Regions from separate parts of the Pedobacter sp. SG908 genome, predicted to be linked through region 1. Evidence: riboswitches for the same ligand, from Rfam matches in the RefSeq annotation. Region 1 holds a riboswitch; the other holds the start of a gene.
What was found. Region 1 has a riboswitch for S-adenosylmethionine ahead of FHT21_RS08055 (O-acetylhomoserine aminocarboxypropyltransferase/cysteine synthase). Riboswitches for the same ligand answer to the same signal wherever they lie in the genome.

Region 1 (4,548 bases):
TAGTACCTTTGCTTCGCCTATTTTACAAAATCCGGTTTTATTAGGTGCTGATATTGTAATGCATAGCAGCACCAAATACCTGGGTGGTCATAGTGATGTGCTCGGCGGGATTTTAGTAACCGCTAAAAAAGACGAGTTATGGGAGAAAATCAAAAACATTCAGCAAACTGGTGGTGCGGTGCCTTCCCCTTTCGATTGTTTTCTCTTAACCAGAAGTATTAAAACCCTGGCTTATCGCATGAAAGGCCACTGTGAAAATGGAAAGATTATCGCTGACTATTTAAACGGACACCCGAATGTTGAAGCTGTTTTTTATCCTGGATTGGAAAATCACCCACAACACGCAATTGCAAAGAAACAAATGAAAGATTTTGGTGGGATGATGTCGTTCTTAGTTAAAGGAGATATTGAAGCTGCACATCAGGTGGTGAATAAGGTAAAGTTATTTGCGCAAGCGACGAGTTTAGGAGGTGTAGAGAGTTTAATTGAGCACCGCTATTCGGTGGAAGGCCCCGATAGCAAAACGCCAAAAAATTTACTTCGTATTTCTGTAGGCTTAGAGCATGTTGATGATATTATTGCCGATTTGGCACAGGCGCTGGGGTAAAATATAAAACCTATAAGGACTTAAAGACCTTATAGGTTTCTAGTTATTACGAATCTTTGTTTCTAAACCCGATTGCAGCGATATCCTTTTTGGCTGTCATCCTGAGCGAAGTCGAAGGGTAGCCAAAAGGGAGATAAAGCGTAAAGCGGGAATGCAATACCCTAAGGATTACAGAACCCTAATTTCCAAAACTTATTTAGGATTACAAATCGTGGTTAACTTCAAGGAATAATTTGCCTCCAAGGGCTCATTAGTCTGCGCTAAACGTTGCGATCCTGTATTGGCTGGGCAGGCAATATCTCCTGCTGCATCATAAACCAGCCTAGCTCCATTTGCCAATAATTCTTTTGGTACATATACCTGCACCTTGGTAATCGAATAACCAGAAGGAAAATAACGCACATAATAACCGTCAGGGTGTTTAGTCCAGATACCACTTGGCACATCGCTTCTTGGAGGAGCCATACCTGCTATAATGGCGTACTTTTCCATGTCGGCATAAGTATAATTTCCAGAAGCTACTAGTTGTCGAATATTATTTTCTGCTTCAAAAACGGCTCTCACGCCTGATGGTAACTGATCTTTAGCTTTTTCCATTACATCGAAAGGCAAAACACCTAAAGCACCTCCTTCTAATTGCGTAAGTTGTTTCGGTGTTAATAATTTTATCGCAGTAAGTTTAACCTGTCCATTGAAATCGGCAAATTTCGTTCTGGCAATAATGGTCCATAACAACGCCTGGATATCGTGTTGTTCAACATCAGGATGTTTTTCTGCACTTTTAAGTATAGAAACCACAATTTCTTCTTTCGGCCCTAAAACTGGGGCAAACATATATCCATCTCCTTTTGATGGCGCAAAAGTTCCGGCTTTTAGGCAGTAGCTTTTATTGGTCATTTCGTAAAGCCCCTCGCAAAGCACGAAACCGCCTTCTGGATTTTTAGGCAGTAAATACAAGGGCTGGGCTTTTAAATTTAATGAATTAATAAAATCAGGCTGTTTTTCGCCTTCTCTATTTACATCTTCAAAATTAGTGGTAATGGCAGCAGGTTGCTTTAAAAACTTGTCTACGCCTAATGCTTTAGCACCCTGGGCCGTGCCAACTTTTAGTAATTTGTCCTTCAAACCACCAAATTGGGCGTTTGCATTACTTAAACACATTGCAGTTAGTAGCAGGCCTAAACCTAAAGCTTTTATATTTTTCATCATGATTAAATTTAGATAGGTAACACAAACTTAGAATTTTAAGCGTTAATTTTATATTAAAAGTTTTAGTTTGGTATACCGCTACAAAAATACATTGCTCATTTTCAATGTGTTAGTTTAAATTCGAAATTTTATTTTGTCGATTAAAATTTAATTCAGACATTTGGAATATTATTTGGCGGAAAGCTAAATAAAAGTCAATCTTCACAGGTTGATTTATAAAGAAGTGGCGAGAGACTGGCTCGATGACCCACTGGCAACCCTCAGAAAGAGAAGGTGCCAATTCCTGACCGGATAACATGGTGTTATTTGGAGATATAAATTAGAACTGATGAAAACATTAAATCTTCAATCGCTGAGCGAACCAAAATCAAACCTTAACAAGTTAGAACGAGCTTCTATTTCTATTACTTGTTGTGATGTGCGCGCGATTGCTTGTATGTGCTGTTGCATACTGTAATTTAAAAATCTTCCTTTTTTGTTTCTTTCAAACTGGAAGGTCCCGAAAAATCGGGATACGCCTTGTTACATTTTACGATTGCCCAAAATCTTAATGCATTTACCCACTCAACAATTAAAAAAATAGATACTATGTCAACATCATATAAATTTGAAACTTTACAATTACACGCTGGCCAGGAAATAGATCCAACAACAGGTTCAAGGGCTGTTCCCATTTACCAAACCACTTCTTATGGTTTTAAAAACGCTGAGCATGGCGCAAATTTATTTGCCTTAAAAGAATTTGGCAATATCTACACCAGGATTATGAATCCTACCAACGATGTTTTCGAAAAACGTATCGCAGCTTTAGAAGGTGGTGTAGCTGCTTTGGCTGTGGCATCGGGGCAAGCTGCTCAATTTATAGCGTTAAATAACATATTGGAAGCTGGTGATAGCATTGTTTCTTCATCTCACATTTACGGTGGAACTTACAACCAATTTAAAGTAGCTTTTAAACGTTTGGGTATACATGTCGATTTTGCAAATCCAGATGTACCTGAAGAATTTGAAGCTAAAATTACCGATAAAACTAAAGCCATTTATCTCGAAACCATCGGAAATCCTGCGTTTAGCGTTCCCGATTTCGAAAAAATTGCTGCCATTGCAAAAAAATACGATCTCCCTTTAATAGTCGACAATACTTTTGGTGCAGGAGGTTATTTGTTTAAACCATTGGAACACGGTGCCAATATTGTTGTAGAATCTGCAACGAAATGGATCGGTGGCCATGGAACAAGCATTGGCGGAGTAATAGTTGACGGTGGAAATTACAACTGGGGCAATGGAAAATTCCCTCAGTTCTCTGAACCTTCTGAAGGTTATCATGGTTTGGTTTTTAGTGATGTTTTTGGTATTGGTGGACCATTTGGAAACATCCAGTTTATCATCCGTGCCCGTGTAGAGGGATTAAGAGATCTTGGACCTGCCCTATCGCCTTTCAATTCTTTTCTTTTATTACAAGGATTAGAAACATTATCGCTCCGCGTACAACGTCATGTAGATAATGCATTAGAATTGGCCACCTGGTTAGAAAACCATCCATTAGTTAAAGAAGTTCAGTACCCTGGCTTAGCCAGCAGTAAATACAATAACCTGGCTAAAAAATATTTAAGCAATGGTTTTGGCGCAGTTTTATCTTTCGAGTTAGCCGGAAGCAAAGAAAATGCAACACAGGTAATTGATAACTTAAAACTGGTATCGCACCTGGCCAATGTGGGTGATGCAAAAACGCTGATCATTCAACCTTCGGCCACAACACACCAACAATTAAGCGAAACGGAACAATTAGCTGCAGGTGTAAAACCGAATGCTTTAAGGGTATCAGTAGGCATTGAGCATATTGATGATATTAAAGCCGATTTCGAACAGGCATTTGCAACAATTAATGCTTCAGTTCCAACAGAGAGTTTACAAGCCTAACCGTTTATTCCGAATACAACAAAACAATGAGTACAGCATCAACATATCATTATAACAAACAGTTTAAATTAGAAAGCGGAAAAAAAATCCGTAACCTGCAAATTGCTTATCAAACTTATGGCAAATTAAATGCAAATAAAGATAATGTGATTTGGGTTTGCCATGCACTTACGGCCAATGCTGATGTTTTTGAATGGTGGGAAGGTTTGTTTGGTGAGAATGCTTTATTCAATCCGGAAGAGCATTATGTTGTTTGCGCTAATGTTTTAGGCTCGCATTATGGTAGTACAAACCCATTAAGTACCAATCCGGTAACGGGCTTACCTTATTACCTTTCTTTTCCGCAGTTTACCATCCGCGATTTAGTATCGGCACACCAGTTATTAGCTGCGCATTTAGGTATTAATTATATTAAATTATTAATCGGCGGTTCTTTAGGCGGGCAACAAGCTGTTGAATGGAGTATTTCGGAACCGAATAAAATCGAAAACCTGATCTTGATTGCCACCAATGCAGCACATTCTCCTTGGGGAATTGCTTTTAACGAAAGTCAGCGTTTGGCCATTACTACCGATAGAACTTTTTATGCCAACCAACCAAACGGTGGCAGTAAAGGTTTAAAAACAGCCCGTAGCATTGCACTATTAAGTTATAGAACCTACAGTGCTTACGGCAGTACACAGGTAGAAAGTGTAAACGACAAGACCGACAATTTCAGATCGTCTTCTTATCAGAACTATCAGGGAGAAAAACTGATCAACCGCTTTAACGCTTACAGTTATTATTATTTAACCAAAGCAATGGACAGCCAC
Region 2 (4,548 bases), on a different contig from region 1:
CCTTGGCTTTTTTAATGATCTCCTGCGCAGGAACCATCACGCCCATATCAACAATTTCGAAGTTGTTACAGGCTAAAACCACGCCCACAATATTTTTTCCTATATCGTGCACATCGCCCTTAACAGTGGCCATTAATACTTTTCCTGCGGAAGAGTTTTGATCCTGATCGGGATTATCCAGTTTCTCCTGTTCTATAAATGGCAATAAATAGGCTACGGCTTTTTTCATTACCCTTGCCGATTTAACCACCTGGGGCAAGAACATTTTTCCGGCACCGAATAAATCACCCACAATATTCATCCCGTCCATCAACGGCCCCTCGATTACCTGAATCGGGCGGGCATATTTTTGTCTGGCCTCCTCTACATCATCATCCAGGTATTCTACAATTCCTTTAACCAAAGAATGAGATAATCTCTCTTCAACAGAGCCTTTTCTCCACTCTTCATCTTTAACCACCTCTTTACCTTTCGATTTTACGGTATCAGCATATTCTACCAAACGCTCTGTTGCATCTTCCCTTCGGTTTAAGAGCACATCTTCTACCCTTTCTAGTAGTTCGGGTGGAATTTCCTGGTAAACCTCCAACATCCCCGCATTTACAATTCCCATATCTAAACCAGCCTGAATGGCATGGTAAAGAAATGCCGAGTGCATGGCTTCTCGCACTACATTATTTCCCCTAAAAGAGAACGAAATGTTAGAAACCCCTCCACTCACTTTAGCATGAGGCAGGTTTTCTTTAATCCAACGGGTGGCATTTATAAAATCGACTGCATAATTATTATGCTCTTCCAATCCTGTTGCAACGGTTAAGATATTCGGATCGAAAATAATATCCTCTGCCGGGAAACCAATTTCATTCACCAGGATATCGTAACTTCTTTTGCAAATTTCCTTTCTACGCTCGTAATTATCAGCCTGTCCCTGCTCATCAAAAGCCATTACTACTACCGCAGCACCATATTGCATAATTTTGCGGGCGCTTTCGCGGAATTTCTCCTCCCCTTCCTTTAAGGAGATGGAGTTTACAATCCCTTTTCCCTGTAAACATTTTAAGCCGTTTTCAATAACCGACCATTTGGATGAATCGACCATGATGGGCAATTTAGCAATATCAGGTTCAGAGGCAATGAGGTTTAAGAATTTGGTCATTGCCGCTTCCGAATCCAACATCCCTTCGTCCATGTTCACATCGATTACCTGCGCACCGCCCTCAACCTGTTGTAAGGCAACAGCCAATGCAGCTTCATAATCACCGCCTAAGATCAGTTTAGAGAATTTAGGGGATCCGGTAATATTTGTTCTTTCACCAATATTGACGAAAATGCTTTCTGGAGTGATGGTTACCGGTTCCAATCCGCTTAAACGCATGTAAGGCTCAAGCACTGGTACTTTCCTCGGCTCGGCTTTCCTCGCATTTTTAGCAATACAACCAATATGCTCTGGCGTGGTACCACAACAGCCACCCACAATGTTCACAAAACCTGATGCAATAAAATCGTCTACCAAATGTGCCGTTTCATGCGGTTGCTCATCATAAGCTCCAAACTCATTTGGTAAACCTGCATTTGGATAGGCCGAAACATAACAACCTGCTTTTGCGGCAAGCTCCTCAATATGCGGACGCATTTCTTTAGCTCCCAAAGCACAGTTAAAACCAATACTTAATGGTTTAGCATGCATTACAGAGTTTAAAAAAGCTTCGGCTGTTTGGCCTGAAAGCGTTCTTCCAGAGGCATCTGTAATAGTACCAGAAATCATGATCTCCAGTTTACGGCCAATTACCTCTTCATATTTTTTAATGGCCACAATAGCCACTTTAGCATTTAACGTATCGAAAATGGTTTCGATTAATAATACATCAGAACCACCATCTACCAAACCACGTACCTGTTCGTAATAAGCTGCTTCCAGTTCATCAAAATAAACCGCCCTAAAACCAGGGTCGTTTACATTTGGCGACATGGAAAGGGTACGGTTGGTTGGGCCAATAGCACCGGCCACAAAGCATTTACGATCTGGATTTGCAGCCATAAATTCGTTTACGGCTTCTTTTGCCACACGTGCACCTTCAAAACTCATCTCGTAAGAAAGGTCTTCCATCTGGTAATCGGCCATGGAAATGCGCTGTGTACTGAATGTATTAGTTTCGATGATATCGGCACCAGCAGCCAGGTACTCCAGGTGTATTGTTTTAATAATATCCGGACGTGTGATGTTGAGCAAATCGTTATTGCCTTTTACATCACAGGGATGGTTTTTAAATCGTTCCCCTCTAAAATCTTCTTCGGTTAGGGTATATCGCTGAATCATGGTACCCATTGCACCATCAATCACCAAAATACGTTTTTCTAATTCTTCTCTTATGCTCATTCTTGTTGTAAGATTTGAGATATGAGATGTTAGATATGAGCATGGATAAGACGCAATGTCTCAAATCTCAAATCTATAGTCTCAAGTCTCTAAAAGGCTTATTTAAAAAGTTGGTACGTGAATCGTAATCCTAAACTTATCTGTTTCCGCTATTTGCAGAATAGAATTTAGCACCTTGTAGGTTACAGGTTGCTAAGACTTCGTTGGGTCTAATCCCTCCGTCTTTCTTAATAAGCATACAAAAATGCAACAAAGCAACATCAATTCCAAAATTTATCGCATTGCTACCAAATAAAATTACAAAGGCCACGCAAAACTGCGCGGCCTTAAGAATTAAGAATATTGTTCTGTTTCTGGAGATTATCTTCTGTTACCGAAAATACGCAATAGTGATAAAAACAAGTTAATAAAAGTAATGTAAAGTGAAAGCGCACCCATGATTGCTAATTTTTTGCTTTCATTTACGCCTAAAGTGTTTCCATTTTCATCCAAACCTTCACCTATTCTTTTAAGCTCCTGAACTTTATATGCAGTTAATGCAGTAAAAATCGCCACTCCGATAAATCCCATAATATAACCTAATGTTGAGCTTCCCAAAAACATATTGATAACGCTAATGATCACTAAACCGATTACACCGGCAAATAATATTGGGCCAAACTTACTCAAATCTGTATCTGTAGTATATCCCATTATTGCCATTACTGCAAATATCGCGGCTGCTGCGGCAAAACTAATTACCACTGATGGTAAAGAATAGGTTAACAAGATGAAACTGAGCATTACTCCTGTTAATACAGAATAAAGCAAAAACACGCCTATTAACGCCTGATAAGACATTCGTTGCATACCGGCCCCCATCAGGAATACTAGCCCTAGTGGTGCAAATATTGCAATGTAACCTAACACAGTAAAGCCACCCTTACCTGTTTGTGGGTTATAAGATAAAAGATAATTCAATACTTCCGGTGTGCTGGCGATAAAGTAAGCTGCAACTGTTGAAACAGTTAATGCCACAAACATCCATAAGAAAACATTTCCAAAGAAACGTTTAGATGCAGATTTTTCCTGTACAAAAACACTGTTGTCTTGATATTGATAATTTTGTTGTTCCATTTTAAATTTGTGTATTTAACTATATAAAAATAAATATTTAGTTTAATCTTTTTGTCAGCAGTTCTTCAACTTTTTTAAAGAACTGTAGTGGTTTTAGTGTGCGCCATGGCAGATTGTCAAATGCACCACCAAAGTTAATGTAATAATCGATGTTATTATCGCGAAACTCGGTGATTACGTGTTCCTGAAAATTTACCCCAACAATCCAGCCATCTTCTACTTCCTGAAACCACTCTTCATAATAACTGTCATCAGAGGCATGAAAATTAAGCACATTTTCACCGATCAGGATAAATTTATTAATGCCTTCGTCCATCATCAGCTCTAAAATATCGCGTTTCAGCAGCATAATATCGTTATTAATGGCATCGTTCCATTCCCCTATAAACTCTATAATGGCATAACTGCGGTCATAATCAACGTACAACACCTTCATGTACAAGGTATTCGAGCCGAACTCATCCCATTGTGGGTGCAGTAAAAAGTTATAAATCTGCTTATCGAAGTAAAGTTCCGAATATTCGGTATTGTAAAATGGCGAACGCTCATCTTCTGCCGAAATATAATCATCTCTCCACTGATAATAAGGCTCAATTTCGTGCATGCTTCTTTTTAATTATTGAATGAGTGAGTTTTGAATGAGTGAATGTTTGATACTGCTGCTGAATTCAATCACCCTCTAATTCTATCACTCAAGCATTCTCTCATTTCTTAATGTCCGGCTTCAACTGCTTTACGCACACTTCCATAACGGGTTAATAACTCTGCTGCTTCTTCATAGCCTATATTCAGTTCATCGGCAACCATTTGTGTACCACGGTCTACCAGCTTATGATTGGTTAACTGCATATCGACCATTTTATTGCCAACTACACGCCCCAACTGAACCATAACAGTAGTGCTTAACATGTTTAATACCATCTTTTGCGCCGTACCCGATTTCATCCGGGTAGAACCGGTAATAAACTCAGGCCCTACTACTACTTCAACTGGAAAATCAGATTCGGCAGCTATTGGCCCACCGGTATTGCAAACAATACAGCCGGTTAAAATGC

Region 2: another riboswitch for S-adenosylmethionine. It lies ahead of metH (methionine synthase); the one in region 1 lies ahead of FHT21_RS08055 (O-acetylhomoserine aminocarboxypropyltransferase/cysteine synthase).

The regions. Positions count from the first base shown of each region.
Region 1 is NZ_JAAOYY010000001.1:1,960,097-1,964,644, reverse strand. It holds gene FHT21_RS08065 (aminotransferase class V-fold PLP-dependent enzyme) at 1-607, shown strand, start outside; gene FHT21_RS08060 (hypothetical protein) at 800-1,816, opposite strand; SAM riboswitch class I at 2,027-2,137, shown strand; gene FHT21_RS08055 (O-acetylhomoserine aminocarboxypropyltransferase/cysteine synthase) at 2,405-3,736, shown strand; gene metX (homoserine O-acetyltransferase) at 3,763-4,548, shown strand, end outside.
Region 2 is NZ_JAAOYY010000002.1:895,031-899,578, reverse strand. It holds gene metH (methionine synthase) at 1-2,377, opposite strand, end outside; SAM riboswitch class I at 2,511-2,614, opposite strand; gene FHT21_RS18855 (Bax inhibitor-1/YccA family protein) at 2,738-3,493, opposite strand; gene FHT21_RS18850 (hypothetical protein) at 3,531-4,097, opposite strand; gene murQ (N-acetylmuramic acid 6-phosphate etherase) at 4,205-4,548, opposite strand, start outside.